3 regions of the Neobacillus sp. plas4 genome follow, and region 2 is predicted to be linked to each of the others. Evidence: predicted binding sites of a transcription regulator. Region 2 holds the regulator's gene; each other region holds the start of a gene.
The links. The regulator Rex, encoded in region 2, represses fermentation and respiration genes when NADH is low (regulators of the CRP and FNR family bind a similar motif). The targets are predictions, from matches to a motif close to TTGTGAAATATTTCACAA.

Region 1 (10,920 bases), 2.3 Mb from region 2:
CTTCAATGGGCATCCATGAATCACAATCGCTATTCTATGAAAATATGGTAGGACGCAGTTTTTCTTTTTGGAGGAACAATTATGAGCTTTTAAAGAAATATTCAACCGGTCAGTTTGATCAAGTTGCAATTGAGGATTTTTACAGAGCCATTAATGAATCGAAACCTTCACTTATTCGAATCGAGGCAGATGAATTAACGTATCCACTTCATATTATTATACGTTATGAAATTGAGAAAGGGTTATTTAATGGGGAGATAAAGGTTAAGGATCTCCCAGAAGTTTGGAATAAATTATATCAAGAGTACTTAGGCATCACACCGAAAAATGACGCCAGTGGCGTTCTTCAGGATGTTCACTGGGCGGGAGGAAGCTTTGGGTATTTTCCATCCTATGCATTAGGATACATGTATGCGGCACAGTTTAAGAAGAAAATGCTCGAAGACCTGCCAAACTTTGACCAACTGTTAGAGGAAGGGAATCTGCTGCCTATTAAAGAATGGCTAACCAAAAACGTTCATCAATATGGTAAGCTTAAAAAACCGCTTGAAATTCTAAAAGATATAACAGGGGAAGGCTTAAATGCCCAGTATTTAGTTGATTATTTGTATGATAAGTATGGAAAGGTATATCAATTAAAATAACAATAATGAAAAGAGGGTGTCCAAAAGTTAGACTTTTGGGACACCCTCTTCTTTATAATTTACCAAGAACTCCAAGTCTTAAAACCTTCTGATCCCGGAGGTGCATTTTGAATAATATCAATAAACGGTATTGTGTAAGCGAACAAGATAAGTGCAGCTGTAATTCCAAGCCACAGCTTCCAGTTTTCAAAAATCATTGGTGCTTTTTCCTCCAAATTCTCTGCTTCGCCAACAGGGAATTCCTCGTCTCCCTTTGGTGCAAAGAAAGCAAGATTAACAAAAATGATAATCATTAGTATGATTCCAAGGAATAGAATGGATCCGCCAACCGCTTGCGCGATTTGGTATGGAATCCATTCCATAGCCTGAGCTGAGTCGCCATAAGTAGAGAAGGCAGAACGTCTAGGACCACCTAGTAAACCTTGGAAGTGCATGGCACCTGACATAAAGACCATACCGATAAACCAAACCCAGCCTTGAATAATTCCTAACTTGTTCATTGCTTTCGTTAATTTGCGTCCAGTTAAGTGTGGGACAAGCCAAAAAGTAATTCCAAAGAATGTCAACACAACAGAAGTTGCAGCAGTTAAATGGAAGTGACCTGTTACCCAAATCGTGTTATGAACAACTTGGTTCATTTGGTTGGAGGCGTTGATGATACCGCCTGCACCGGCAGGGATAAAGCTGGCCATCCCAATGAATGGAACTGTAAAACGAGCGTCATTCCATGGAAGAACCTTGAACCAGCCAAACAGTCCAGTAGCCCCTTTAGAGCGTCCATATCTCTCAAACGTTGCAAATAAAGAAAATGCCGTCATCAGCGATGGAATGATAACCATAAACGTTAAAACGACCTGTAAAAACTTCCATGCTGGATCAATTCCGGGCTCTGTCAATTGATGGTGGAAACCAACTGGAATTGAGAATAGTAAAAACAGAATAAAGGATAGACGTGCTAATGAATCTGAGAAAATTTTACCGCCAATAATTTTTGGTATGATTGCATACCAGCACATATAAGCGGGAAGAAGCCAGAAATAAACGAGCGGGTGTCCGAAATACCAAAACAATGTACGGCTGACAAGGACATCAACTGTATCTACCAAGCCAAGTGACCATGGAAGTAACTGGAATAATACGGTTGCAGCTACTCCCAATGTTGCTACAATCCACATGACTGTATTTATGATGGCCATAAAGCTTAACAATGGACTAGGTTTACCTGGATTATTTTTACGCCATCTGGAATAAGTCATAATCTGGGCAGCACCATCAAACCAGCTTCCGATTACTACGAATGTCATACCTAAGTAAAAGATCCAGTGAGCCTTCAGTGGTGCGTAGAATGTATAAAGAACAGATGCTTCTTTAAGTAAAACCATGGTTGCAGCCATGATGGTACCGATGGTCATCACCCAAAAGCCAATCCAGCCAATCCGTCTTGCAGCTGGTGAATGGGTTCCTGCAGTTCGGCTGACAGCTGCATATTGGAATCCCATGATGAAGAATGTTGTTAATACTAGCCCCATCAAAACACCATGTACAGTTAAAACTTGATAATAATCAATACCCCATGGAAGCTCGAATTTACCTGAACGGACGAGGGTCTGTAACAGCCCCATTAGACCGCCTAAAGCAAGAGCAATAAAGGCAACATAAAAGTGTGCCATCGCAAGCTTTCCATCACGTGGATCAACTTTTAATTTTGTTGTTTGGCTAGTCATTTTATTTAACCACCTTTATCTTAGAACTCATTAAGTGGTGACCGGTACCACAGTACTCGTTACATACCACTAAGTATTCGCCTTCTTTATCGAACGTTGTAACAATTTCGTTCACATATCCTGGCTCAAGCATCATATTGATATTGGTTCCTGCTACTTGAAAGCCGTGAATAACGTCCTTTGTGGTGGCAATAACTTTTACCTTCGCTCCCAGCGGTACTTCTACTTCTCCAGGATTATAGAAGAATGCAGAAGCAACATACACTAATTCATAATCCCATTCTTTTCCTTCTACTTTGTTTAATCCAGGTTTGTCAAACGGAGCCTCTGTATCTACCTTTTTTGGATCAATGGTTGTTAAACAACTAGGCGGCTTGTTACCCAAGTAAAAAGCGCTTACCCCTACAACGGATAAAAAAACAATAAGTGCGCCAACACCGAAGATCAACCAAATTTTTTCAAACTTATGCATATGCATGGTTTTTTCCCCTTTCTCTCTTTAAGGCTCTTTTCTTAAACACTGTTTCTTTTTGGAACAATTGTTCTAAGTTATCTTGGGATAATAGAAAATTGAATAAATTTAATTAGAAAAGAGCCTGCAAACTAACTCTAAAGCGCAAAATAACTATTTCCACGTTAAAATCGGCTTTAGGATTTTAACAACAACTTTACGAAAACAGTTATTATTAAAAACGGTCTAAAAATAAGAAATAGACACTTATCCATGTGACAACTATAAAGATCCCCAAAAAGAAAACGGATGCTAAAGTCCCTTTAAGAGAAGAGCTGTCTTCAATTTCTGTTTTTTTGTTTGTTTTAAGTTCCGCTTTCGCCATCCCACAAGACTCCCTTCAGAAAATTAAAATTAAATAATAAGTTCTCTTTCATAATACAAAACAATTGTGAAGAAAAAATAACAAAATTGACAGTTCACAAAAGGTTCATTCCTTATATATCCACTATGTTAATGTTATAAAATTGATATATCAGTGATATATATCACAATAGTAGTAGGGTAGTTGTGGATAAATTGTGAACTGTCACTTAGTGCCTGTGATATAAGTAATTGATTATGACTTATTTGATGAAAAAGCTTGTTTTTTTAGCTGTTGTCACAATTATGAAAATTTTAAATAGAATAAAAGAAGCATATGAGTTTTCCGAGAAGCGAGCGTGTTATTGATGGAAAAATATTATTGTGAACCATGCCGTCTCCTCTATGACAAAATACAAGATTGTAAAATCTGTGGGGTCTTGGCAGATAAAAAGATTAAGATTGAGGTTCAAACACAATCAGAAAAAAAATAAACGATTGTGTAGACGATGGTTGAGGTGATGTCGAATTTTTTGAAATTGGAAAAGTTTTCGTAATGAATACATCCACTATCCGGGTTATAATCAAAGAGCACAACAACAACAACCTTCAAAACGTTTGCTTCCCTCTCGCAGGGAAGCTTTTTTTTATACATAAATCTCCTTTATTTGGTAAAAATACCAATACATACATTAAAGGAGTTAGAACGAATGCCTTCGATTCTTTCAATTGCAGAAGCAGTTCCCCCTTATGAAATTAAACAAGAGCAAGCGATGGACTTTGCCAGAGAGCTTTTTACTGAGAGGTTCAAGGATATCGAAAGATTGCTTAAAGCCTTTCAAAATGGACAAATCGAAAAAAGGCATGTGGCAAAAAATATCGATTGGTATAAAGAAGAACAATCATTAGCAGAGAAAAACAATGCTTATATTGAATCGGCTGTCACTCTCGGTAAGCAAGCCATTGTTAACTGTCTAAAAAATGAGACATTTTTGTCTAGAGAAATAGATTGTCAAGAAATAGACGCCATCATCTATGTCTCAACAACGGGTATGGCAACTCCGAGTATTGAAGCTAGAATCATGAATCTATTGCCATTTCGAGCACATACAAAAAGAATACCAATATGGGGTCTTGGTTGTGCGGGAGGTGCTGCTGGCTTATCCAGGGCATTTGAATATTGTAAGGCATACCCTGAAGCGAAGGTATTAGTGCTCTCTGTAGAACTTTGCAGCTTGACTTTTCAACGGAATGATTTCTCAAAGAGCAACTTAATTGGGACGTCTCTATTTGCAGATGGAGTCTCCTGTGCATTAGTTTGTGGGGACGAAGTAAATCTTCGTTCCTCAAGTGCAAAAAAGACTGTACCCGAAATAATAAATACTCAATCTACCTTGATGCCCGATTCATTAGATGTTATGGGATGGGATATTCGCAATCAAGGACTGTTTGTTGTATTTTCAAGAGATATCCCAAGTATTATCGAAGAGTGGTTAAAACCTAATGTAAGTAATTTCTTAACAGAAAATGGGCTGGAGCTAGAGGATATTGAACATTTTATTGCTCATCCTGGCGGAAAAAAAGTCATAGATGCCTATATAAAATCCTTGGGAATTCCTGCGTCCATGACAGACATATCACTTGAAGTATTAAGGAATTATGGGAATATGTCTTCGGCAACGATTTTGTATGTTCTTAAACGATTTATGGAAAACGGTGGTGAAAAGAATTCATATGGACTCTGTACCGCTCTTGGACCTGGATTTAGTTCAGAATTGCTATTACTGAAATGGGGGTAACAGATGATTCTTTTTATTATTTTTGTTTCAGTGTTAATTATTCAGCGTTTACTTGAGTTAGTGATTGCTCGAAGAAATGAAAAGTGGATGAAAGAGCAAGGGGCCATCGAATATGGAAGGGGTCATTATCCTTTTATCGTGCTGATGCATGTATTGTTTTTTCTAGTTTTATTTTTCGAGACTTTTACCTTTTCACGTGAAATATCACCTATCTGGCCTTTGTTTGCGCCTGTGTTTGTTGTTGCTCAACTGATTAGAATCTGGGCCATTTCTTCTCTCGGTCGTTTCTGGAATACAAAAATCATTGTCTTGCAGAACGTGGAGGTCGTTAGAAAAGGACCTTATCGTTTTATCAAACATCCCAACTATTTAGTCGTGACGATTGAACTTTTGGTGGTTCCATTACTTTTTGGCGCATACATAACAGCCGGTCTGTTTACGCTATTAAATGTATTGATGTTGTCAATCCGCATACCAGCAGAGGAAAAAGCACTGCAGGAGCTAACAGAATATGGCGGCAACTTTGAAAAATGTAATCGATTTCTGCCGAAATTGTTAAATAAATATGACAATTAACTTTTTGTATTGAAAATGATTATCACCTGTGATATCCTATTTTTAAAGGTAATGAAAATCATTCTCATTCAATTTGAGCGGATAGGAAGGTGTATCTTATGGCTTTTGCATTAGTAGGTGGAACGGTAATTATATACGCATTTGTCATGAAACACGTCTTAAAAAATGTAACGCATTAATAGGATGTTTTTTTGAAGCCAAGGCGAGTGCCTTGGCTTTTTTTGTGTCTTTGGGAGCTGGAGTGACTGAATAGAATTCAGAGAGAGCATTTAGGTAAATGCAGGAGGGTTGGAGTGACCGAGCAGCAATCAGAAAAAGCATGTGGGTAAATCCAGAGGAGCTGGAGTGACCGAAGAGCATTCAGAAAAAGTATTTGGGTAAATGCAGAGGAGCTAGAGTGACTGAAGAGCATTCAGAGAGAGCATTTGGGTAAATGCAGGAGAGCTGGAGTGACCGAAGAGCATTCAGAAAAAGCATTTGGGTAAATGCAAGAGAGCTGGAGTGACCGAAGAGCATTCAGAAAAAGCATTTGGGTAAATGCAGAGGAGCTAGAGTGACCGAAGAGCATTCAGAAAAAGCATTTGGGTAAATGCAAGAGAGCTGGAGTGACCGAAGAGCATTCAGAAAAAGCATTTGGGTAAATGCAGAGGAGCTAGAGTGACCGAAGAGCATTCAGAGAGAGCATTTGGGTAAATGCAGAGGAGCTGGAGTGACCGAAGAGCATTCAAAAAAAGCATTTGGGTAAATGCAAGAGAGCTGGAGTGACCGAAGAGCATTCAGAGAGAGCATTTGGGTAAATGCATGAGAGCTGGAGTGACCGAAGAGCAATGTGAAATGCATTTTCGGTCACTCCACCATATATCAAATATTATTTATAATAAGTAGAATGTCTTGCCCCCATTACTTGATAATGTTCCTTCAAAATCCGCCGGATCTGTTTCCTAGATTCAATCACCTGACACCACTCAAAAATCAAATTTGTGGTTATTTTTATATTTGGAAAAAGTAGCTGAAGCTCCTTAACAGCCCGCAGTATGGCTTCCTCCACTGTCTCCACACACCCACATGAATGGCAGACTAATATATTTCCATCATACGAAATAGAAAAGGAATGGCATAACATGCAGCATGTTCCCTTTTTCAACTGTTGATAGTCGTATGGCGGTAATCGAGTGTATGGAGAAACTGTTTTATGGGCCTTCACTAAATCCTCGGCAAGCCTATAGTGGTCATCGTTAAGTATAGAAGTTCTCCCATTTAATTCATCAAAAAATTTATCGAGCTGAGTGGGATAAATAATCGGCTTGTTCAATGGTGCCTGATAGAGGGTGAATGCGGGATTGACAAAGAATACATTTGATTTTATAGAAGTAGAGTATTTTTTCTTTTGGAGAAACTGGCGAAGCAAGGTGTCACTTCTTTTAATTTGGTCCAGTGGATTCTGAATCTCCGTATCATTCATTGCGAAAAACTGATCGGACTTATAATAATAATCGCCCTCGAAGTTTTTCACTTCACAAGGAAAATGGGTTCCTTGGCTGATTATAAACGAATCTATTTGAAAATTGGTAGAATTCTTCTCCAGCAATAAATCATTTAAAATCAGAAACTTATTTGAATCAAGCCCTTCAGTAATTTGATCAAACATCAGCTCACCTTTGAATCCTTTTTCTAAGTTAGAAAAAATTTGTTTTGCTTTGCTTGGTAAAGTCATATGGTTATCCAAAATCCGAAAAATCTTCATCTCATCTGACTCAATACGCTCTTTATATGCCATAATCCACTTCCTTTCGTCATTCTTTAATCATAACTGAGTGGAAAAAATAAATGCGTGAATATTATGTTAACAAATTAAGAATTCACGATAGGAAAAGTTTGAATTATCGTATAAAATATAAAATATTACAAAGTTGTGAACAAGGGGAAGAAATCATGGTGCAAACAGCTAATAAAACAGAAACGATTCCATCGCTTAAAAATAAGATTCTTGCTTTATATGAATACCTTAATAAAGCGGGGGACGCAGAAAATGCAGAGAAGACAAAGCAATTAGCTAAGAAGCTTCAAAACCGAGAGTTTATGATTGCTTTTTGCGGTCACTTCTCAGCGGGAAAATCGACGATGATTAACAAAGTAGTTGGCGAAAATTTGCTGCCATCAAGTCCGATTCCCACTAGTGCAAACCTTGTGAAGGTTAAAACAGGTGAGGAATATGCGAAAGTTATTTTTAAAAATGAAAAGCCTCGGATGTATTTGGCACCGTATGATTATGAATTAGTTAAGAATTACTGCAAAGACGGCGACCAAATCGAGGAAATTGAAATCAGCCATGCGGACTCCCAGCTGCCCGCAAATACAGTGATTATGGATACGCCTGGAATTGACTCGGCTGACGATGCCCATAGGGTTGCAACTGAATCTGCCATCCACCTTGCTGATTTAGTTTTATATGTAATGGATTACAATCACGTCCAAGCAGAACTGAATTTCTTATTTACGAAGGAATTAACGGAAGCCGGAAAAGAAGTGTATCTTGTGATCAACCAAGTGGATAAGCACAAGGAAGAAGAGCTTACTTTCGGCAAATTTAAAGAAAGTGTAAAGGATTCTTTTGGTGCATGGGGCGTTAAGCCAGCGCGAATCTTTTATACTTCCTTAAAGTTTCAAGATCATAAATTAAATGAATTTAAGGCACTAAAGGCATTTATCGCGGAGAAATTACAGAATAAAGATCAACTTCTACAGCAATCTATTTTTCATTCCTTAAAAAAGATCGCTCAAGACCATCTTGACCATCAACGCAAAACAAGGGAAGACGAACTTCAGCCAATCTTTGATGTATTAGAGGAGCTTTCTGAGGAAGAAAAAAAACAGCTAACACAATCGTACCAATCACTTACCGTGAATCTTCTGGCCCTTAATAAAGGGGTAGTAGAAACGGAAAAGGAAATGGACGATGAAATCGCTAAAATTATGAAGAATGCTTATTTAATGCCGTTTCAAACCAGAGCATTAGCAGAATCATATCTTGAAGCTGCACAGCCTGAATTTAAGGTGGGATTCCTCTTTTCCAAACAAAAGACCTTAGAAGAGAAGAATGCCCGTCTTGACCGACTTTATCAGGACCTAGTCGATAAAACAAAATCACAGCTAGAATGGCATTTACGTGAATATTTAAATAGTGTCCTTAAAAATAATGGACTTGATAACCAAGAGCTGTTAAGTAAAGCTCAATCATTTTCCATCGATGTTCCTGTCGAATTGATTGTTCAAACGGTTAAACCAGGAGCTATGGTTTCGGGCGAATATGTGCTTCATTACACAGAGGATTTAGCGAATGGAATTAAAAAAATAGCGCGGGAAGGCATCTCAGAGTTTAAAGCCTCACTTATGCCTGCATTAGAAGAGAAAACAAATCAGTTAACAAAAATGTATCAAGAGGAGTTTGAAAATCTAGAACAGTATGTGACGGCGCTCGGTGAACGAACGAAATTTGAACAAGAGACTGCGAGTACGGAAGCCTCCGTATATAAATTGTTAAATGAAACCGTTGAAAACAAGTCAGACACTTACTTGCTTTTTCAACAGGAGGAAGAAGAAGCTGAAGTAATTCATGGTCAACACCGTTCTGAAACAAAGGAAATTCAGAAAAACAAGACGCTTCAGTCGGAAGCAAAGGTCAATTCTAATGTAACGAGGAAAAGTGAAACGAAAGAGGCAAGAAATCATTTGCAGAGTATGGTTGCAAGATTGAATCAATCCGCAATGCTGATTGACGGCCTGCCAGGTTTTCATAAGATGGCAAAGGAATTGGAGGAAAAAGCAGACCGGTTAGAACATAAAGGGTTTACAGTCGCATTGTTTGGTGCCTTCAGTGCGGGTAAGTCTTCATTTGCCAATGCCTTGATGGGAGAAAAGGTACTACCGGTATCCCCAAATCCAACAACTGCAGCGATTAATAAAATTAAGCCAGTAACTGCAGAGTACCAACATGGAACTGTGCTTGTGAAATTTAAAGAAGCCAACGCGATGCTTGAAGACGTAAATCGTTCATTAAAACTATTCGACCTTCAAAGCCCCAATTTACAAGCAGCTCAAGGCGAAATTGATAAAGTAATGCTCGAAAAGGGTCAAGAGGGTGTATCAGAAAAGACTCACTACGCATTTTTACAAGCGTTCAAAAAAGGATTTCATCTTCACGGGGACCAACTTGGAAGTGTCTTGGAGACGGATTTAAAGGAATTTGCAGACTTCGTTGCGTTAGAAGAAAAATCGTGTTTCGTGGAATGGATTGAGCTTTACTATGATTGTGAATTAACCCGCAAAGGAATCACACTCGTCGATACTCCTGGAGCCGACTCCATCAATGCCCGTCATACTGGAGTAGCTTTCGATTATATTAAAAACTCAGACGCGATATTGTTTGTTACCTATTATAATCATGCCTTTTCAAAAGCAGACCGAGAGTTTTTAATCCAGCTGGGAAGGGTAAAGGAATCATTCCAGCTTGATAAGATGTTCTTTATTATTAATGCGATTGATTTAGCTGAAAACGAGGAAGAAAAGGATACGGTTGCCGATTACGTAACAGAGCAATTAATAAAATATGGGATTCGAAATCCGCATCTGTATCCGTTATCGAGTTTATTAGCACTAAAAGAAAAGCTCGAACCAAACACAGACATTCAGTCAGGCATGGGGAATTTTGAAGGGGATTTCTACCATTTTATATCAAATGATTTAACAGAAATGGCCATTACCTCTGCTGGGAATGAATTAAATCGTGTTCAAGAGCTGATCGGTAAATTAATTCAAAGTTCAAAAGAGGATCATTCTGTAAAAGAACAAAGACGCATTGAATTAGAAAAACAAAAGTCCATAATGAAAGCTATACTGGAAAAACAAAGTTCAGACGGTTTACAAAAACGGATGACGCAAGAAGCAGAAGAACTTCTGTACTATATTAAACAGAGAGTATTTTTCCGTTTTGGTGACTTTTTTAAGGAAGCATTTAATCCAGCTGCCTTAAGAGACGACGGAAGAAATTTAAAGAAGGCATTACAGGTTGCATTGGATGAAATGCTAGAAAGTTTAGGTTTCGACTTTGCTCAGGAACTGCGTGCAACAACAGTCAGACTGGATGTCTTTGCAGGAAAAGTGTTAATGGACTATTATTCAGCCATAACACGCAGTATGATGGAAATCAATAAGGACATATCTTTTTCATCCTTTGAGATGAAACATAAAGGAGAAATAGAATTTCCATTAGCATTCCAGAATCTAAACAAACAGCAGTTTGCAAAAGCCTTGACATATTTCAAAAATCCAAAGTCCTTTTTTGAAAAAAATGAAAAGAAGCTAAT
Region 2 (10,920 bases):
CAGAGGCAAGAAGCTTGGGGAAGCATTGCTTCGGAAAATGATGACCGTTGCGAAGGAAATGGGTGCAAGGAGCATGACTCTTGAAGTCCGCGTGACGAACCATGTAGCACAATCACTTTACCGTAAATTAGGATTTCAAAATGGCGGCATTCGGAAAAATTATTATTCAGATAATCAAGAAGATGCCCTAGTGATGTGGGTGAATATATGAGCAAAGATCAGTGGATAATGGGAATTGAAACAAGCTGTGATGAAACAGCAGTTGCAATAATTAAAAATGGCAGGGAGATTGCAGCCAATGTCGTTGCTTCACAAATTGAAAGCCATAAGCGATTTGGCGGAGTCGTTCCAGAAATTGCCTCGCGTCATCATGTTGAACAGATAACGCTGGTAATTGAAGAAGCATTGGAGCAGGCGAATCTTACAATCCCTGAGCTGGATGCCATTGCTGTAACGGAAGGACCAGGATTAGTAGGAGCTTTATTAATAGGTGTAAATGCGGCCAAGGCTCTAGCGTTTGCGCATAATATTCCACTAGTTCCTGTTCATCACATTGCAGGACATATCTATGCAAATCGGCTGGTGACAGAGTTAAAGTTCCCTCTTCTCTCCTTAGTGGTGTCAGGGGGGCATACGGAATTAGTTTATATGAAAGAACAGGTCCATTTCGAGGTCATTGGCGAAACGAGAGATGACGCAGCTGGAGAAGCTTATGATAAGGTTGCAAGGACACTAAAATTGCCTTATCCTGGTGGTCCTCATATTGATAGACTCGCTCAGGAAGGCAGTGATACCCTTAAATTGCCTAGAGCCTGGCTAGAAGAAGGATCGTATGATTTTAGCTTTAGCGGCTTAAAATCTGCGGTTATTAATACGGTCCACAATGCAGAACAACGTGGTGAAACCATCGCTCCGGAGGATCTTGCAGCAAGCTTTCAGGAAAGCGTTATTGAGGTTCTGGTGAAAAAGACAGTAAAGGCTACAGAGGAATATGATGTTAAACAAGTACTGCTGGCTGGCGGTGTGGCTGCAAATAAAGGGCTTCGAAAGGCACTGGAAAAAGCGTACGCTGACAAAGCAGGTATTGAATTAGTGATTCCGCCTTTAAACTTATGTACGGATAATGCAGCGATGATTGCAGCAGCAGGAAGTATCATGTTTGATAAAGGAATTAGAGCAGATCTAACCTTGAATGCAAATCCAGGATTAGATATTGAGTTATATAATTAGAAGTCCTTCTGAGAAAGAAGGGCTTTTTTTGTGGATAACTTTTTTAGAAAAATTGGACTTCACAGAAAAATGTGGGTAAGTGCCTTTTAATTGTTGATAATGTGGATAAGTCGATCGTTTTTTGTGGATAATGTGGAAAAGTATCTGGATAGTTGAATCAATCAGTTCTAATATGTGTATAAAGCTGTGGAAAAGGGGGGCATCTATCATTGAAGTCGAAATTTATAGCATTTTGTCGATTCATAGTTGAAAATGTAAGGGTAGATACTATATAGAATGGACGAATACATGAATATAATTAATAAACAGGAATTGTATAAATGGAGGATAAGAATGAGTAAAAAATTATGGATAAGTGTGTTAATGGGACTTTTTCTTGTACTTGCTGCATGCAGCCTACAGCCTGACACGTCACAAGGTGAAAAAGAGCCTCATGTGGTAAAGGAAGATGACAATCTAGACAAGGAACCTGATGTGGTAAATAAGGAAGACAATCAAGATGAAGAATCTGATGGTGTAGAAGGTGAGAACAAGCAATATGGAAATGAAGTATTTAATGAAGTAACCGTATTAAAAACAGGTGATCAGGTAGTAGTAAAAGGAAAGGCAAGAGTTTTTGAAGGTGTTTTTCAATATGCCGTCATTTCTGGAACAGAGATATTACGAGCAAACCATTATCAAACGGATGGTGCCCCGGCTTGGGGGAATTTTGAGATTACGATTGAAAAGGATCTATTAGCAAAAGACAATGTTTCGATGGAGCTTTTCGTTTATTCAGCTAAAGATGGATCAAAAACAAACATTCTAACGATTCCTATTAAATAGTAAAGGGGCTTGGACATAATCATCAAGCCCCTTTTTTATTATTCCGCCAGTTCGGCCCATTCATCCATTAACTGTTCGAGTTCAGCTTTTGCTTTTTCATTTTTCAAGTTAATTTCCAAGACCTTCTCATGGTCCTGGAATACTTCTGGTTCACATAACTTTTCCTCGAAATCTTGAATGAGTGTTTCCAGTTCTTCTATACGAATTTCTATTTCTTCTAATTTTCTTTTCCGCTGCCGCTCGAGCTTTTTGGTTTCTTTATCCTGATGATAGTTATTTTTCTCTAGTACTTCCATTTGTGTCTGCCTTTTATTCACACTTGCAGCTTCTAAAGCCTTTAGCTCTTCCTGCTCAAGCTTTTTTTCCACATAATAGTCATAATCCCCGAGATATTCAGTACTGCCATGGGCGCTAAGCTCCACTACCTTAGTTGCAATTCGGTTAATGAAGTAACGATCATGTGATACAAAAATAATCGTTCCGGGGTAGTCGACTAAGGCATTTTCAAGAACTTCCTTACTGTCTAGGTCCAAATGGTTGGTTGGCTCGTCCAATATCAGGACATTTGCTTTCTCAAGCATTAGTTTGGCGAGGGCTAGCCTTGCTTTTTCACCACCGCTCAGGGTGGAGACAATTTTTAATACATCATCACCCGAAAAGAGGAAGTTGCCTAAGACAGTACGTATTTCCTTTTCACTAATTAACGCCCATTCATCCCAAAGCTCGTTGAGAACGCGCTTATTTGAGGTCAATTCAGCTTGCTCCTGGTCATAGTAGCCAATGGCTAAATTTGCACCATATAGAACCTTCCCGGAAAGAGCAGGGAGTTTTTTGATAATGGTTTTTAGAAGAGTAGACTTCCCAACTCCGTTTGGACCTACTAAAGCAATACTTTCACCACGGTAAGCCCGCATGGAAATATTCTCAGATACCTTTTGTCCATCATAACCAACCGCAAGGGAATCCACTGTTAGAACATCATTTCCGGTCTGTTTCTCAATTTCAAAAGAGAAGGTTGCAGATTTCTCATCCCCTAATGGGCGATCCATCAGATCCATTTTCTCAAGCTTTTTGCGCCGGCTTTGTGCTCGTTTCGTCGTGGAGGCACGGGCTAGATTGCGCTGGATAAAATCTTGAAGGTTGGCTACCTCTTGTTGCTGTTTCTCGTATAACTTCAAATCACGTTCGTAACTGGCTGCTTTTTGATCGAGATACGCACTATAGTTCCCGATAAATTTTTGAATTTGTTTACGCGAAATTTCATAAACCTGCGTTACTACTTTGTCTAAGAAATAACGGTCATGTGAAACGATTAAGATGGCTCCGTCATACCCTTGAAGATATTGTTCCAGCCAAGTAAGCGTATCAATATCAAGGTGGTTTGTCGGTTCATCCAGGATTAAAATATCAGGCTTTGATAAAAGCAGTTTTCCTAACGCTAAACGCGTCTTTTGCCCGCCGCTTAGGCTGGAAATCATTAATGAGCTATCGTGAAAATTTAATCCATGTAAGATGGAGCGAATATCTGCTTCATATTGATAGCCGCCTTGTTCCTTGAATTTCACTTGCAGCTCGTCATATTCTTTTAGAATGCGCTCATAGCTGCTTGTATTCTCGATAGCAGCAGGGTCTGACATCTGCACCTCTAGTTGCCTGATGGCGGCTTCCATACGTCTTAATGATTCAAATACGGACAGCATTTCATCCCAAATTGATAAATGTGATTCTAAACCGGTATTCTGAGCTAAATAACCAATACTTACACCCTTTGGCTTAATAATCTCCCCGCCATCATGGGATAAATGCCCGGCAATGATTTTCAATAATGTCGATTTACCAGCACCGTTTCGTCCCACAAGTGCCACACGATCACGGGTTTGTAATTCTAGTTTTATATTCGATAAAATAAGGTCTGCACCATAGTATTTTGCTAATTGATTAACCTGTAATAATATCATTGTTTTCACCTCAATTACTCTAATAAGTGTACCTCATTCGGGGATTGTCGGCAATAAACTGCCTTGTTGTTGGGGAAAGTAAGGGGATAATCAAACATAAAATCATGTAATTTTTTATCATGAGTTCAAAGTTTCACAGACAAATTGTGAAAAATATAGTATGATTTTTGGTGGGAGGATACTGTTTATGTCTGAATTTACTCATTTTAACGAAGAAGGAAGAGCGAAGATGGTGGATATTAGCGATAAGCCAGAAACCACTCGTACGGCACTTGCTCATTCCAGCATTACTGTTAGTAAAGAAATTTACGAAAAAATAACCAATAATGAAATGAAAAAAGGCGATGTTCTTGCAGTAGCTCAAGTTGCTGCGGTAATGGCAGCAAAAAAGACGTGGGATATCATCCCGATGTGCCATCCTATTCCTTTGACGGGGGTAAATATATCTTTCTCATGGAAAAAGGAACATGATATGGCTTTTACATTAAATATTGCAGCTTCTGTCAAAACAAAAGGAAATACAGGTGTGGAAATGGAAGCGTTAACAGCTGCTTCCACATGTGCTTTAACCGTTTATGATATGTGTAAGGCAGTGGATAAAGGTATGGTAATTGGAAAGACCTATTTGGTTGAAAAAACCGGAGGGAAAAACGGAGATTTCCATAGAACGGAATCAGTAAGGTAACAATTATTAACTATAGGGGGTGGGAGAATATGAGTAATGAAACAATGAAAATACCACAAGCGACAGCAAAGCGGCTGCCCTTATATTATCGATTCTTAAAGAATCTACATTCCTCCGGTAAACAGAGGGTATCGTCAGCAGAACTAAGTGAGGCAGTAAAGGTAGATTCGGCAACCATTCGCAGAGACTTTTCCTACTTTGGTGCCTTAGGGAAAAAGGGATATGGCTATAATGTCAATTATTTATTAACATTTTTCCGGAAAACGCTGGACCAAGATGAATTAACAAAAGTAGCTCTAATAGGTGTTGGTAATCTCGGTACAGCATTTTTAAATTATAACTTTTTAAAAAATAATAATACAAGAATTGAATGTGCCTTTGATGTCGATCCAAACAAGATGGGAACAACTATCCGGGATGTTCCCATCTATCCGATGGATGATTTAGAAGAGTACTTAAAGAATGATGATATTCATGTAGCCATTCTAACAGTGCCAGCACCTGTGGCGCAGATGATTACCGACCGCCTGGTAAATTCAAATATAAAGGCGATATTAAATTTTACACCTGCAAGATTAAATGTACCTCCATCTATTCGCGTGCACCATATAGACTTAGCAGTTGAACTGCAATCTCTAATCTATTTCCTAAAGCACTATCCAACTGATGATACAGAAGAATAAGAGTAAAGACCTTTTCAGCAGCCGAAAAGGTCTTTTTTTGTCGATAAGAAATAGAGAGTGTGAACTTTACTAGCGTAACAGTGTTATGTTACACTGTATTTGGAAAGGGGTTATAAAGATGAATGAGGAGTTAATTTCAAAAAAAGATTTATTAGACTTGACCGGAATCTCTTATGGACAATTATATAGATGGAAAAGAAAAGACTTAATACCAGAAGATTGGTTTATTCGCAAATCAACGTTTACCGGACAGGAGACCTTTTTTCCTAAACAAAAGATTTTAGAGAGAATTGATAAAATTCAAACGATGAAAGAAAATCTATCCTTAGATGAATTGGCAGATATGTTTTCCCCAAATGTAAGCGATATAAAACTTGAAGCAGATGAATTAGTGAGACGTAACATTGTTTCTCGTCCAGTAATGGATTTCTATCTGGAAAATGAAAAGGGAAATCTTTCGTTTCATTTTTCAAGGATCCTGGAAGTATTTATTTTAGAAAAGCTGCTGCAGTCAGGAGAAATTAATTTGGATGAAGGGAAAATGCTCTTGCAGGTATTGATTGAAAACAGGGATCAAATCAAGCAAAAAAGAACGGACTTGGTGATGACGAGAAAATTAGGGGTTACACAATGCCTATTGCTAATGAATACGGAAGGATACCATTTTGATTCAGGAACGAAACTGGTTTCACATATTTCAATAAATGCATGTATGGAAGAAATCAAAGCGAGATTCGTATAAAGGGGAATGAACGATGGAAACGAAAAAACGAGGAGACCTCATCATCAATGGGCTTGGGTCATCTAATGGGGGACAATTTGAACGTGTTACCTTAAATGGTAAAGGAACGATTAATACTGATGTAGAATGTACCCAGTTTGAATGCAGTGGATTAGGGACAGTAAATGGGAATGTGGCAGCCGCTACAGCAAAGATTAGCGGGAATGGGAAAATAAACGGATCAATAGAAGGAGAATTCCTTTCGATTGATGGCACTGCAAAGGTTAAAAATCATGTGGCTGTAAAAAATTTAAAGGTATCAGGGAAAGCTTCTGTTGGCGGAAAAATCAAATGTGATGAGATAAAAATAAAAGGTAGAATGACGGTGGGAGAAGATTGTGAAGCGGAAACCTTTAAGGCAGAATCACAATTTACAATAGGCGGTTTGTTAAATGCTGATCTGATCGACATCACGATTTTTGCTGAGTGCAGAGCAAAAGAGATTGGCGGTCAAACGATTCTTATTAGACAAAAATCGCCATTTTTTTGTTTATTAAAAGCGTTCATTCCAACCCAACTAGAAACAGAATTAATTGAAGGCGATAGGATTGAAATCGAAAATACGAAGGCTGCTGTTGTCCGAGGAAACAACGTTACGATAGGTCCGAATTGCCTTATTGGTGTTGTAGAATATTCGGGAGAATTTTCGATGGATGAAAAAGCAGTGGTCAAAGAAGTCCGAAAGGCTTAAGGGGGGAAGAGAAATGGCAAAAATGCAAAATTTAACGATTAAAGGGTCTGGCAGTTATCCTGGCGGTCAATATGACAAAATCAGCATTCGAGGAGAAGGCACGATTGTGAATGATATCGAATGCTCCGTTATTCATGTGTATGGAACAAGTGAGGCATTAGAAAGTGTTAAAACAGGGTCGATCAAAGTGTACGGCGAGGCAGAGGTAAAAGGGGATTTACAGTCCGATGAAACGCTGATTATGGGATCAATGGAGGTTGGCGGCCGAGCTGGTTTAAAAAGAATTAAAATCCTTGGGATGCTGGAAGTGGGCGAGGATTTAACGGGAGAAGAAGCGAATATAAAAGGCAGTATATCTGTAAACGGAGACGTCGAATATGAAACCTTTGAATCAACAGGAGGGTTTGAAATCAAAGGTCTTCTTAATGCCGATAAGATAAAAATTTCATTGCGTTTTGGGCAAAGTTCAGCGGAGGAAATTGGCGGAGGGGTCATAAGTGTTAAGAAAAAAAGTTCTTTTCTTCCTTTTAGCAAAGATACAGGAACTCTAACCGCTAAAGTTATCGAAGGTGATGACATTTACCTGGAAAATACAAAAGCTGACATCGTTCGCGGTAAACGAGTAAAAATCGGCACTGGCTGCCAAATTGGGACAGTGGAGTATACGACGGAATTAGCACATGATCAAAGTTCCACGGTTAAAACAAAGATAAAGCTTTAGAGGAAGGGCTTTGTTAAAGACTGATGTGGGGTATTTTTCGAAAATAATTTATGAAGGACAAAACTCGTTGAGGAAATTCTTGAAATGTCCTTCACCCTGGTTATGAGGGACAAAACTCGTTGAGGAAACTCTTGAAATGTCCTTCATCCTGGTTATGAAGGACAAAACTCGTTGAGGAAATTCTTGAAATGTCCTTCACCCTGGTTATGAGGGACAAAACTCGTTGAGGAAACTCTTAAAATGTCCTTCATCCTGGTTATGAAGGACAAAACTCGTGAGGAAACTCTTGAAATGTCCTTCATCCTGGTTATGAAGGACAAAACTCGTTGAGGAAACTCTTGAAATGTCCTTCATCCTGGTTATGAAGGACAAAACTCGATAAGGAAACTCCTGAGATGTCTTTCATCCTTGTCATGAAGGACAAATCTCATTGAAGAATCTCCTGATATGTCCTTAATCAATCTTTTATATCGCTATACAGATAATCAACAATGAACAATAAAACAGCCAAAGGAAAAAGCCTTTTCACCCACAAAGTGAAAAGGCTGGTTTGTTATTTTTTTGGTTTTTCCTTATATCTATTGTGAAGGAAGATCATTCGTATACCTGAACCAAAGTCAAAGGTAGCCAATAAAACGAGCAGGTAGCTGAAAAATCCCCAGCCGTTTTGCTGAACATCCTCAATGGCAAAATAGGTAAACAAACCTCCTAAAACAAAATAGATAATCCCGGAAAACATAGGTGAACGTCTCATAGAAAGCCTCCGATAAAGTTTTGAATCGATTCTGCCTCACGAATGAATTCGTCTATCTCATCTTTGTAAACAGATTGAATCACGACAACCAATGTATTCATGGCGACATGGGCGAAAATCGGTACAATGATGTGTTTTGTTTTTACATAGAGAAAAGCAAAGGTAAAGCCCATTGCAGAATAAAGAAGAATATGCTGCGGTTCCATATGGGCAAGGGCAAAGATGACCGAGCTGATTAATGCTGAGAAAAAAAAGTTCAACCGTTTATGAAGAGAACCGAAAATAATTTTGCGAAAAACGATTTCCTCCAGAATGGGACCGATTACTGAACTGACCACCATAGCAAGGGGAAAGGATTCAATAATGGCAAGAATTTGCTGTGTGTTTTCTGAGCCCATTTCAACACCAATAAGCTGTTCAATATTAGCAGCAAGGGCTTGGGCGAATAAGGCGAGGAAAACACCAAATACAGCCCATACAGCAGAAAATCCAAATGAACTGCTTCTTTCATTCAGGCTAGGACTCTTAATTTCCTTTCGTAATAGGAAAAGAATAATAAGCAAGGCAATGGTAAAGCTGAAAATTAACCAGTAGGGGACAACTAAGCCTTGATTTATCCCTAAATAGCCAAATAAAAACATCATTCCCGGTATTCCTACAATGCTGGATAACTGCATGGCTATATAAACAATTAAAATAATCCAATATTCTCTTTTCAAATTGTTTTATCTCCTTTAGAGAAGCCTTCTTCTTATTTTAACCTATTCTCCATTTTACTAATAATCGCAGGCTCGTTTCAATTTTAATGATTTTATCTTTAGAGATATGTATATTCCTTTGAATGATTCGCATACTGGTTAAGGTTGTAAAAAAAAATTTAGCTTCATACTTGCAAATTTTCTATGCATTTATTATTATAATAATTGTGTTAGCACTCAAGTAAGGAGAGTGCTAATAAGTCAGAATTACATATCTATTTGAGGAGGTTGTTTGATTTGTTAAGACCATTAGGTGATCGTATTGTCATTGAGCTTGTTGAATCAGAAGAAAAAACTGCAAGCGGTATCGTGTTACCAGACTCAGCTAAGGAAAAGCCTCAAGAAGGAAAAGTTGTTGCTGTAGGTACAGGCAGAGTGCTTGAAAGTGGCGAACGTGTTGCTCTTGAAGTTTCTGTAGGCGATCGTATTATCTTCTCAAAATACTCTGGTACAGAAGTGAAGTTTGAAGGAAACGAATATTTAATTTTACGCGAAAACGATATCCTTGCTGTAGTTGGACAATAAGGATTTTTAAAAATCAATAATGAGTTTAAAAAATACGAGGAGGTTTTTTGAACATGGCTAAAGAAATTAAGTTTAGTGAAGATGCACGCCGCGCAATGCTTCGTGGTGTTGACGCTCTAGCAGATACAGTAAAAGTTACACTTGGACCTAAAGGACGTAACGTCGTTCTTGAAAAGAAGTTTGGTTCACCACTTATTACAAATGACGGTGTAACCATCGCGAAAGAAATTGAATTAGAAGATGCTTTTGAAAACATGGGTGCTAAGCTTGTAGCTGAAGTAGCTAGCAAAACAAACGATGTTGCTGGTGACGGTACAACAACTGCAACGGTTCTTGCTCAAGCAATGATTCGTGAAGGTTTGAAAAACGTTACAGCTGGTGCAAACCCAATGGGTATCCGTAAAGGGATTGAAAAAGCTGTTGCTACAGCTGTAGAAGGATTAAAAGCTATTTCTAAGCCAATCGAAGGCAAAGAGTCGATTGCACAAGTTGCTGCTATTTCTTCTGATGATAAAGAAGTAGGTAATTTAATTGCTGAAGCGATGGAGCGCGTTGGTAACGACGGTGTTATCACGATCGAAGAATCTAAAGGCTTCACAACTGAATTAGATGTGGTTGAAGGTATGCAATTTGACCGCGGATATACTTCTGCTTACATGGTAACAAACACAGATAAAATGGAAGCTGTTTTAGAAAATCCATATATCTTAATCACAGACAAGAAAATCTCAAGCATCCAGGAAATCCTTCCTGTCCTTGAACAAGTAGTTCAACAAGGCAAACCATTATTGTTAATCGCTGAAGATATTGAAGGAGAAGCACTTTCTACTTTAGTATTGAACAAACTTCGCGGAACATTCAATGCAGTTGCTGTTAAAGCTCCTGGCTTTGGTGATCGTCGTAAAGCAATGCTTGAAGATATCGCTGCATTAACTGGCGGTGAAGTGATCACTGAAGAGCTTGGCCGTGAATTGAAAACAACTACTATCACATCTTTAGGACGTGCTTCTAAAATTGTTGTAACAAAAGAAAACACAACAATCGTTGAAGGTGCAGGCGAAACTGCTGCGATTCAAGCTCGTGTAAACCAAATCCGTGTTCAATTAGAAGAAACTACTTCTGAATTTGACCGTGAAAAATTACAAGAGCGCCTAGCTAAATTAGCTGGCGGTGTTGCGGTAATTAAAGTTGGTGCTGCGACTGAAACGGAATTAAAAGAGCGCAAGCTTCGTATCGAAGACGCTTTGAATGCTACTCGCGCTGCTGTTGAAGAAGGTATCGTATCCGGTGGTGGTGTTGCCCTTCTTAA
Region 3 (10,920 bases), 370 kb from region 2:
TGTTGTTCCTAAAATAATTCATACTGAACAATATTTCTTTATGAAAGGTAATTGGTAATATTCTCTAAATGTAGTGAATATAAAACGGTGACAGGCACCGGGGTTGAAACGTAGTTTTAACCATTTATACATCTATGTATATTTTTTGAGGGGGAATGGATTATGAGTACTTCTGTATTGGAAAATTTAGTTACGGCAAGGGATTGTTTATTAAAGGAGATTGAGTTATTAAGCTATGAGGATCTCAACAAAAAGCCTGATTCCAGTACCTGGAGTATCGCTCAGGTTTGCCACCATTTGTATTTAACAGAAAGTGTCTTCACGCAAGCGATTATTTACGGACTTAATAAAAGTAATGGAAAAAAGGCAGAAGCAAAGGAGATCCAGGTTACAGCTGACCGGACACAAAAGATACAAGCACCCGAAATAGTCATACCTGGAGATGGACCATGGGAAATGCAGCAAATTAAAGACCTATTAAATCAATCAAGAACTATATTTTTGGACTTTTATAATCAAATCGAAGACAAATCCGTGCTTGCAGAAAAATCCACAAAGCACCCGCTCTTCGGCTACCTGCCGCTAAATCAATGGGTTGATTTAATCTACCTCCATGAAGAGCGCCATATCGAGCAAATTAAAGAGCTTAAACTGGTGAAGTGATGTAATGTTTTAAATGGAATGGTGCCTGTCACCATTTATACATCCATGCATAAACATCCATATTTTTACAACAACAAAAAAAGAGGAGCCTGCAGCTAGTAATGCTGCATGGCTCCTTCTTTTAGGCTCTGATCAAGGTTTCCGCTAGTATCCGGGCACCAACGTCAAGTGCAGATTTATTAAAGGTCATATAAGGGTGATGCAAACCTGGCTGAAGATCAGCACCTACACCAATCATAGTTGCTTTTAATGCTGGATTCTTTATGGTGTAGAAATGAAAATCATCACTTCCAGAAGTGATTACTGGCGGGGCTAATACTTCATCACCGAATGTATGTCGAATTGCTTCTTCAGCAATGGCTTCTGCCTCAGGAGAAACCTCTGCCCCAGGTGTAAAGTCATTCCAATTCCATTCAATCTTTACACCATATAAATCACATAAACTGGCTAGCCCAGTTTCTATTTTGTCCTTCAGTTTTTTCAGTACCTCATTCTTTTGAGCACGGACATCGATGGCAAATTCCGCCGAACCCGGGATAATGTTTAAGCTCTCTCCGCCAGCTAGGACCTTCGTAAGTTTTGCAGAATAGGCCTCGAATGGGGATAGGTAGATAGATTTGATGAATTGGTGCAGCCCAAAAATCACATCGATCGCGTTTTTGCCTTGATGCGGTCTCGCCCCGTGCGCGTCCTCACCAAAGACTTTTCCTTCTAAGAAGAAAGCCGCACCATGATGAATAGATGGTGAAACTCGTCCCATTGAAAGCTCCTCAATAGGGCGAAGATGAATACCGAATAAGTGGCTCACGTTTTCAATCGCCCCGCGCTCAATCATGGCTAAAGATCCGTTCCCCTTCTCCTCGGCAGGCTGAAAGATAAAACGTATCTTCTTAGTCAGCTTCTGATCTTTCAAATAAAGCAGTGCTCCAAGCACCATTGAAATGATCGCATCATGGCCGCAGGAGTGGTTACCCTGCCAAACGCCATTTACCTCTTGCCATAATGCGTCGATTTCTGCCCGTACCGCAATTACTTCGTCCCCATCGCCTATTTCAGCGATAAGCCCAGTAACATCTGAAAACGTCCTGTATGTAACACCCAAATTATCTAATATACCAGCAATAGCCTGCGTAGTTTTAAACTCCTTCCAGCTTACCTCAGGGTTTGCATGGAAATGCTCAAACCAAGCCAAAATTTGCTTCTCAAGATCCTCCCTCACCACAAAAACACCCCTATCCTTCTAAAAAATCATTATACAAATAGTACAACAACAAAGCCTGCCCTTACAATCATTTTTAGAAAGGAAAGATTATAAAGAGGTGACAGGCACCACAGAAAGACACTGTCCACCTCAGGCGTACACTCCTTTACGAATAATTAACCATATCCATTGTGTGTTCAAAAAACTTTTGGGGCTTGGTTCATTTTGTGTTGGACAAGTTTGTTGTGAACAAGGTGCACAAGAATAATTTTTATTCCATAAAATAATATTAAGAATTGTAGAAGTAAATATAAATTGTGAAGGGAAAGATGTGGTGTTCGTAATGAAAAATTATCAGGTTTTTGATTATTCGTTTCAGAATCTTCGTGAGAAGAGCATGTCGTTTGAAGAGGTATTTGAACATATCATCAAATTCATGAACTTGGCGCCCAGCGGGAATTACCGTTTAATGGTCGGAACGGATTCCCAAGTTCATAAAAGACACACCATTTTTATAACGGGTATTGTGATTCAAAATGAAGGCAGGGGAGCATGGGCTTGCATAAGGAAAATCATCATTCCAAGGAAAATGACGCAGCTTCATGAAAGAATTTCCTTTGAGCTCTCGTTAACCGAGGACATCGTAGCATTATTTACGGAAGAGAGAAAAGATCGGTTAATCAATATCGTACTTCCCTTTGTCTATCAGGGAGCTACATTCACCATGGAAGGGCATATTGATATTGGAGCGGGAAAACGAAACAAAACGAGGGAGTTCGTAAAAGAAATGGTTTCGCGAATGGAATCGATGGGAGTAGAGCCTAAGATAAAGCCAAATGCCTTTGTTGCCTCAAGCTATGCCAATCGCTACACAAAATAGGGACCTGAGCCATGTTGCGTTCACTACAAATACGCACCAGGGCTCAGGTCTCTACTTTTTTCCTCGAACTATACAAAGTCTTTACATTCTTTTAACACCGGGTTAAGAAAGAATTCAAATTTTTCAGATAAGATTAAACAAACGACACTAATCCGGGAGGGACAAAATGAAGATTACAGTTGCGGGTGCAGGAAATGTTGGATTAGTCACAGCCGTTTGTCTGGCCGATGCGGGTCACCAAGTAACCTGTGTTGACACACAAAAAGAAAAAATAGAAATGCTCAGAAAGGGAATTACCCCATTCTTTGAACCTGGATTGGAACCTTTGTTAGAAAAAACACTCTCCAATGGGCAACTCCGCTTTACGACTGATCCGAAGCTTGCCTATTCCAATGCTGAGATTATTTTTATTGCAGTTGGAACACCTGCTAAAAAAGATGGTTCTGTGGACTTATCCTATATTTATGCTGTCTCCTACACCATTGCCGAAAATATTCAAAATGACGTAATTGTCTGTACGAAAAGTACTGTCCCCGTTGGCACAAACGATGTCATCAAGCAAATCTTCCACCATCGTAAGCCGCGGCACCTTAAAGCTGATATCGTTTCAAACCCTGAATTTCTGCGTGAAGGTTCAGCCATTATGGACTTTTATTTAGGAGACAGAATTATCGTTGGTACTGATAACCCTGAAGCTGCAAACATTATGGAACAGCTCTATCTTCCATTAAAAATACCAATCATTATAACGGACATTAGGAGCGCAGAGATGATTAAATATGCCTCCAATGCATTTCTTGCAACGAAAATCAGTTTTATCAATGAAATTGCCAACCTCTGTGAAAAGGTTGGAGCGAATATTGACGAGGTGGTATACGGAATTGGAAGGGATAAACGGATTGGGACATCTTTTCTCCAAGCCGGGATTGGATATGGGGGTTCTTGTTTTCCTAAAGACACAAAAGCATTGGTCCAGCTTGCCGGCAATGTCAAACATCCTTTTGAATTACTCGAGTCGGTCATCAAGGTAAATCAGTCCCAGCATTCCCTTCTAGTAAGAAAGGCAAAGGAAATAATGGGCTCGTTAAAAGGAAAAAAAGCTGCCTTACTCGGACTCGCCTTTAAACCAGAAACAGATGATATCCGTGAAGCAGCCTCAATCACCATTATTAAGGACTTACTTGAAGAAGGGGCTATCATCACAGCCTTTGATCCGATTGCCATTCCAAAAGCACATCAACTGTTAGGAAATTCTATTGAATACAGTACGGATATTCGACAAGCGCTTAAAGACGCAGACTTTGCTGTCATTGCCACCGAGTGGGAGCAAATAAAGCATCTGCCCTTGAATACGTTCGCTGCCTATATGAAAGAACCGATTGTGCTGGATGGACGAAATTGCTATGCACTACGAGAAGTTCAACGATACCCCATTACTTACGTATCGATTGGCAGACCTGTTATTTCAAATGTAAAGCCTATATCTTTAAAATAGAGGGAGAATCCTACCATGAGAATAATTCAATCCTTTTATCACCTCGAATGCAAAGTATTTCAAGGGATTAATAGCCATTTTGATAAGAAGTTTTTTAATCTCTTTTTTCGCACGATAACGCATATAGGAGGAGCATTCTTTATCAGTGTAACGGCCTTGTTGCTTATTATCTTTTCTTCTGGCCAAACTAGACTCGCAGCAATTTCTAGCGCTGTGTCCTTGGCTCTGAGTCATATACCGGTGCAGCTGGTAAAGAAGCTTTTCCCTCGGAAGAGGCCATATTTATCTTTGGAAACCACGAAGATTTTGCCTAATCCATTAAAGGATCATTCTTTTCCATCTGGTCATACCACAGCGGTTTTCTCAGTTATTGTCCCATTTGTCCTGCTTAACCCCTTATTAGCCTTTTGTCTAATTCCTTTAGGGCTATGTGTTGGGATTTCGAGAATCTATTTGGGTCTTCATTATCCATCTGATGTCATTGCAGGAGCTATTCTTGGTGCAAGCTTTGGAAGTCTTTGTTTTTCTTTCTTAATCAACTAAGATGCAGGACTTGTAGAGGAGGGTTTTTATGAAAATTGCTATTTTCACTGATACCTTTTTTCCAGATGTAAATGGGGTTGCACGGACACTCAATCGATTTACTCACTATCTTGAAAATCAAGGGCATTCCTATAAGGTATTCGCTCCTAATTCTGTTCCAAATGAATATGTTTCAGACAATATTCACAGGTTAAAAAGCTTGCCCTTGTTCCTGTATCCCGAATGCCGGGTAGCTTTCCCAAACTTTTTGCAAATAAAGTCAGATATAGAGCAATTCTCCCCAGATTTGATTCATGTTGCAACACCATTTACTGTCGGTCTTTCTGGTGTTTATTTTGCTAAAAAATTAGATATTCCGGTTGTCGGTTCCTATCACACTGATTTCAGTGACTATTTACGGTTTTATGACCTAGAATTCCTTTCTAAACCTCTTTGGAAGTACATGAAATGGTTTCATAGCCCATTTAAAAAACTCTTCGTCCCATCTATGGATACGCTAGAAAAGCTAAATATCCGCGGATTTTCAAACCTGGAAATCTGGCCAAGGGGTGTCGATTGCCAGCTTTATCATCCCAATTATGATAAGGCGAGTGTTCGTCACCGGTACGGTATTTCTAAAAAATTCACCCTTACTTTTGTAGGAAGGTTGGCCCCAGAAAAGGATTTACACACTCTTATGAAAATCGCAAACTCTTTACCTGCTGGGATAAATGAACAGGTACACTGGATAATTGCCGGGGATGGCCCGCTCCTTGAAGAACTTAAAATGATTGCGCCAGCCAATATGACCTTTACAGGTTATTTAAAAGGTGAAGGATTAGCAGAAGTTTATTCAGCTTCAGACTTATTTATTTTTCCATCGCCAACTGAAACCTTTGGCAATGTTGTTCTAGAAGCACTTGCAAGCGGGACACCGGTCATTGGGGCAAATTCTGGCGGAGTGAAAAATATCGTTACACATGGCGGTACGGGGCATTTATGTGAGCCAGGCAATGCAGAGGATTTTCTCCAGCGTATTGTTCTTTTGTTAACGAATGATTCACTAAGGGCTCAAATTGCGCTTAATGCTAGGAGATATGCACTTACTCAAAAGTGGGACCAGATATTCGAAAACTTAGTGAACCATTATTACTCTGTGATCGATGAGCCTGTAAAAAAGATATATGCTTGAAGGTGAGGAGGAGTAGGATATGGATACAGTTTCTCATATTATGATCGGCTTCGGCCTAGGTGCCCTTGCTCAAATGGACCCGATGATTTCAACCGACAGCACCTTATCAACGGCTGTCCTGATTGGAACCGTAGTTGGTTCTAATGCTCCTGATTTCGATTTCATGTATCGTCTCAAAGGGAAAAGCTGTTATTACCGAAATCATCGCGGGTTGTCACATTCTCTGCCGGCCATCTCAATTTGGTCATTACTCATTTCAACCTGTTTACTCATTCCGTTCACTGGCACCTCCTTTTCCCACTTATTTTTCTGGACATTACTTGCTGTATCTATCCACGTCCTTTTTGATTTATTTAACGTAAATGGGACACAAGCATTTCGCCCATTTTCGTCAAAATGGTTTTCCTTAGACTTCCTTCCCTTGGTCGACCCCTATATAATAATGTTTCATATTCTTGGATTCAGCCTGCTGCCTTTCTATGCTCCAGGCAGTGTGTTTTCTGTTATTTACCTAGTAATCGTCTTTTACCTTTTGATCCGTTTGACAGCAGCCCTGCTCTTAAAAAGGAAACTAACACTGCATTTTCAAAATGCCCTGCAAATAAAATTGATTCCTAAAACTTCACCTTTCCAGTGGAGCATTCTGATTGAAACGGACTTGGACTTTTTATTTGGAACTTATTCGCAAAGCCAATTATGGATTGAGCATACGTTTTCCAAAAAAATAGAATACCCGGAGTTAGTTTTATATAGCTGTAAAGATCAGCAGGTAGATAACTTTCTTAGAAGTACTCATTATGCCTTCCCGTTTGTTCAAAAAAGGAAAAGCGGCTATTTCATTTATTGGAAAGATCTTCGTTTTCGCTCAAAGAAATTTTTCCCTAAGCTTGCTATTGTGTTTATTTCATTAGGTAACGAAAAACAGGTTTCTTATTCTGGGAAACTAGTGTCTATTAAACATTACAAAAGGGTAATTAAGAACTTGGCAGCGTCAATAAAGTAAAAATCCTGAGCCACTTTGCGTTTTACTCAAAACGCCGGGTGGTTTAGGATTTTTTGTTATGGAAGCTCTGGTTTTTTAAATACCGGCGGCTCCCCACCTAAGGTTTTTAAAAACGCTAATAAGTCAGCCTTCTCTTGTTCTGTTAAGCCTAGGGGACTCATGAATTTTTGCATAAAAAAGCTCTTATTCGGGTGGTTATCTCCCCCGCGGTTATAGTAGTCTATTACTTCTTCTAACGTGGCTAGACTGCCATCCCGCATGTATGGTGCCGTGTGAGTAATTCCATAAAGGCCAGGTGTACGGATTCTCCCCAGGTCAGTTTCTTGTCCCGTCACAGCTTGTCTGCCTTTATCCTGGGTATTGATACCAATATTGTAAAAATTGTTATCTGAAAGGTTCGGCCCATTATGGCAGGTCACACAAAATGCTTTTCCTGTAAATAATCTCAAGCCGTTGATTTCTTGGCTTGTCAGCGCCTCTGTTTCACCTTCAAGAAACCTATCGTAGGGTGTGTCCTTTACAACGATTTGCCTTTGAAAGGCAGCAAGCGCTTTTGCGATATTTTGTTCAGTGATTCCATCGTTAAATGCCGCTTGGAACTTTTCTTGATAGCCTTGGATCGCAGATAGTTCTTGGATGAGTTCATCTAGCTGTTGGTTCATCTCATTAGGATTTTCAATTGGTCCAAGTGCTTGCTCCTCTAACGAAGCAGCGCGGCCATCCCAAAAATTTGTACTGTAATAGCCTGCGTTTATAACCGTAGGGCTGTTTCTTGCCCCATATCCGCCAGTATACGTATTAAAGGTAGCCTGATTTTCTCCATAGCCCATTCCAGGGTCATGACACGTTTGACAACTAACCTCGTTGTTCCCAGAAAGCCGTGGGTCGAAAAATAGCATCTGCCCCAGTTCAAGTACCTCCGGCTTCATCGGATTGTCCTCAGGAACCGGTACCTCCCCAATTGGAACAAGTGTTGTATGATTGCGGAGACTAGTTAGAAGCTTCTTTGGATCAAGATCACTCGCTTGCGCTGCGGCTTGCTCCTTTACAGGCTGCTTTATTGGTGCCTTAACCTCTTCCTGCCCTCCGCACGCTGATAAACCGATACAAATTAAGGTTGTTAAAACCGTGCCCTTCACTAACCTATTCATAGTAAGAAAGCTCCTCATGTTTTTTATCTTATCACCATTATAAAATTGGGCTTATTAAAAAGGAGCTCCACATTGTGAAGAAATTAGTAAAGTTGTTCCAGGTGTCCGCCTGAGGTGGACACTGTCCACGAGCGGTGCCTGTCACCGTCGGTGACAGGCACCGCATTATTTCAAGATATCAAAGATGATTTTCGCATGGTCAGTGTTATCAATTTGACCCGCGAAGCGTTCGCTTCCCGGTCCGTACGCATAGACGTTTACGTCTTCGCCTGTGTGTCCTTTGGTTGTCCATCCTGTTAAGGAACGCAAGTTTATTATTTCTTTAATGGCGCTGTCTATGGTACTGACATTCATGGTTCTTGCTGCTCTTTCTACTGATTTTATTTCATTCTTTGTTAAAGGCAGGTCGATATACTTCGTTAAGGTTTCTTTGACAGATGCTCCTTCGGCTATTTCCGCGGCCATGTAATTAGGTGTGCGCTTAACCGCTTTTATCACAGAACTTAACCAATTATATTGATCCTGTGCTCCTATCGATAACCCCCCTGTTGAATGGTCAGCCGTTGCAATCACCAATGTGTGTCCGTCCTTTTTTGCAAATTCAATGGCGGCTTTGAATGCTTTCTCGAAATCTTCAATTTCACTCATAGCACCCACAATATCATTGTCATGTGCGGCCCAGTCAATTTGACTTCCTTCAATCATAAGAAAAAAACCATTTTTGTTCTGATTTAATCGTTCTATTGCAGAAGTGGTCATATCATCCAGAGATGGTATGCTTTTAGAACGATCAATCATCTTTGGCAGCCCTTTCGGTGCAAAGAGCCCTAGTACCTGAGGATTATGATCTTTTTCCATTTCTTCAAGGTTCGTAACATAGCTGAATCCGTCTTTGACAAACTCTCTCACAAGGTTCCTATCTTTACGGATAAAAAAATCGGAGCCTCCTCCAAGCATTACGTCAATTTTATGTTTGCCATTTATTAAATCCTGATAATACTCGTCCGCAATGGCATCCATGCTATTCCGGTTGAATACATGAGCACCAAAAGCGGCAGGGGTCCCATGGGTGATGGGGGCAGTAACAACGATCCCTGTTCCTTTTCCTTTTTCCTTTGCTGTTTCTAGGACAGATTTCAATTTTGCGTGATCGCTCCCTATGCCGATTGCCCCATTGTAGGTTTTTACACCAGTTGCCATTGCGGTTGCTGCAGCTGCTGAATCTGTTATATTATAACTTGGGTCATTCGGAAAGGTTGTCTGCTGGCCCACGAGATACGGTCCAAACTCTGTTGATTCAAGCTCGATAGTAGCCGGGTCATCTTTTAAATAGCGATATCCTGAAGTAAATGATACACCCATCCCATCACCAATTAGAAAAATAATATTTCTAATTCCACTACTATTCTCATTTGCTTTACCTATCTCCGGATAGTAGGTTCCTGTGATTAATAAGCTGATAGCAACTAAAAAAATCCATTTACCATGACGTTTCATGAACATAAAATCCCCCCTATATTATCCTGAATCAAATATAATTATTATGGATATAGGGAGTACAAATTATCCACAAAAACACAACTACCGACATAATAGAAAAAAAGGGATTGAGCATGATATGCCCAATCCCTTTTTTGATACAACTGTCCGCCTGAGGTGGAAAGTGTCCACGAGTGGTGCCTGTCACCAAATTTTTTTCGTCATTTTTTACACCAAATCTTATCACTTAAACTCTCTACAAAAACCTTCTATATCTTCAGGTGATGTGACTGTTTTTTCATGTTCTTCTTCATGTGAGAATCTGCAGAAGTAGAACATTTTGTCACGATACTCATTTTCAAATTGATTTATATCTGAGGGGGAGGCAGCTAATTTGCCATAAAGCTCTTTTGGATAATAATTGATTTCAATATTATTGTTTTTAAATTGCCTATCTTTGACCAGTTCCCACAGCTCGTAAATTTTCTGTAACTCTTTCTCTTTTTCAAAAGGCTCTGCAAAATTTACTACATGGATACGTTCGAAGCTCTGAAGAGGATTTTCATTATAAATAGTTTGATAGCTGTCTTCAAATCGATACTTCTTCCCAATCTCATCAGGAAAAGAACCATAAGCATAGATTTTTCCTGCGTCTTGAAAAATAGCTGCAACCGGAGGCAGCATTTCTTTTTTAAACTGTTCTCCCCAATTTTCCTCTTTATAATTGTCTTCTGTTACTTGATAATTCTCAGAAACATTCACCGTGATAGTCATTTCTGCATTAGCCAAAGGATGAATCTGAAGGGTAAAATCACCCTCATCATCGCCTAATATTTTTGTATATTCGACATCATCGATTTCAAACTGCCCGCCATATTTTTCCTTCAGATATTCTAATGCAGCTTTTTCAGCTTTTGGTTCATTTGCTCCATAGTAGACAAAGTCTAAAGCATATACTCCTAACAGTAAAAATGGTGATAAAACGATTAACCCCACTAGTATCCCAATAATCAAAAATACTTTTTTCATATTTTCTCCATAAATAGTTATTTTTTGGAATCCTGTTCTATCATATCTAAATCTTTAAAAAAGTCAAAATAAAATACTTTCTAACAGAAAAAAATCCCTAAGGATACCACTCCTTGGGATTTTTCATTACTTATTTAATCAGAGATAAATCCAAACCGAATGGATTATCCTGAAGATTGCGAATCTCATTTGGAACCGTAACCTTTGTCCTTTTTTCACGTTCAATGGTTGCCAGCACTACCACAACAGAAGCAGCTAGTTCATCCTTTTGATTCAGCACTAGTTGCTTCAGAGTATAACTAGTA

Region 1: AC2TFD_RS20855 (cytochrome c oxidase subunit 2A) is a predicted target of Rex. The motif match lies at 3,356-3,373, and genes of this name have one in related genera.
Region 3: AC2TFD_RS03170 (cytochrome-c peroxidase) is a predicted target of Rex. The motif match lies at 8,180-8,197, and genes of this name have one in related genera.

The regions. Positions count from the first base shown of each region.
Region 1 is NZ_CM170152.1:4,149,248-4,160,167, reverse strand. Features, by position in the region: gene AC2TFD_RS20870 (carboxypeptidase M32) at 1-644, shown strand, start outside; gene AC2TFD_RS20865 (b(o/a)3-type cytochrome-c oxidase subunit 1) at 704-2,368, opposite strand; gene AC2TFD_RS20860 (cytochrome c oxidase subunit II) at 2,370-2,846, opposite strand; gene AC2TFD_RS20855 (cytochrome c oxidase subunit 2A) at 3,055-3,204, opposite strand; gene AC2TFD_RS20850 (type III polyketide synthase) at 3,893-4,981, shown strand; gene AC2TFD_RS20845 (isoprenylcysteine carboxyl methyltransferase family protein) at 4,985-5,557, shown strand; gene AC2TFD_RS20840 (nuclease-related domain-containing protein) at 6,426-7,334, opposite strand; gene AC2TFD_RS20835 (dynamin family protein) at 7,490-10,920, shown strand, end outside.
Region 2 is NZ_CM170152.1:285,297-296,216, forward strand. Features, by position in the region: gene rimI (ribosomal protein S18-alanine N-acetyltransferase) at 1-211, shown strand, start outside; gene tsaD (tRNA (adenosine(37)-N6)-threonylcarbamoyltransferase complex transferase subunit TsaD) at 208-1,230, shown strand; gene AC2TFD_RS01530 (Gmad2 immunoglobulin-like domain-containing protein) at 1,564-2,055, shown strand; gene AC2TFD_RS01535 (ABC-F family ATP-binding cassette domain-containing protein) at 2,094-4,013, opposite strand; gene moaC (cyclic pyranopterin monophosphate synthase MoaC) at 4,201-4,698, shown strand; gene AC2TFD_RS01545 (redox-sensing transcriptional repressor Rex) at 4,728-5,381, shown strand; gene AC2TFD_RS01550 (YhbD family protein) at 5,500-6,123, shown strand; gene AC2TFD_RS01555 (bactofilin family protein) at 6,137-6,853, shown strand; gene AC2TFD_RS01560 (cytoplasmic protein) at 6,867-7,574, shown strand; gene AC2TFD_RS01565 (YdiK family protein) at 8,128-8,328, opposite strand; gene AC2TFD_RS01570 (CPBP family intramembrane glutamic endopeptidase) at 8,325-9,047, opposite strand; gene groES (co-chaperone GroES) at 9,324-9,611, shown strand; gene groL (chaperonin GroEL) at 9,665-10,920, shown strand, end outside.
Region 3 is NZ_CM170152.1:653,051-663,970, reverse strand. Features, by position in the region: gene AC2TFD_RS03205 (DinB family protein) at 163-663, shown strand; gene AC2TFD_RS03200 (amidohydrolase) at 785-1,882, opposite strand; gene AC2TFD_RS03195 (ribonuclease H-like YkuK family protein) at 2,208-2,744, shown strand; gene AC2TFD_RS03190 (UDP-glucose dehydrogenase family protein) at 2,911-4,239, shown strand; gene AC2TFD_RS03185 (phosphatase PAP2 family protein) at 4,255-4,782, shown strand; gene AC2TFD_RS03180 (glycosyltransferase family 4 protein) at 4,811-5,953, shown strand; gene AC2TFD_RS03175 (metal-dependent hydrolase) at 5,973-6,956, shown strand; gene AC2TFD_RS03170 (cytochrome-c peroxidase) at 7,013-8,107, opposite strand; gene AC2TFD_RS03165 (alkaline phosphatase) at 8,273-9,610, opposite strand; gene AC2TFD_RS03160 (hypothetical protein) at 9,830-10,615, opposite strand; gene AC2TFD_RS03155 (acyl-CoA thioesterase) at 10,746-10,920, opposite strand, start outside.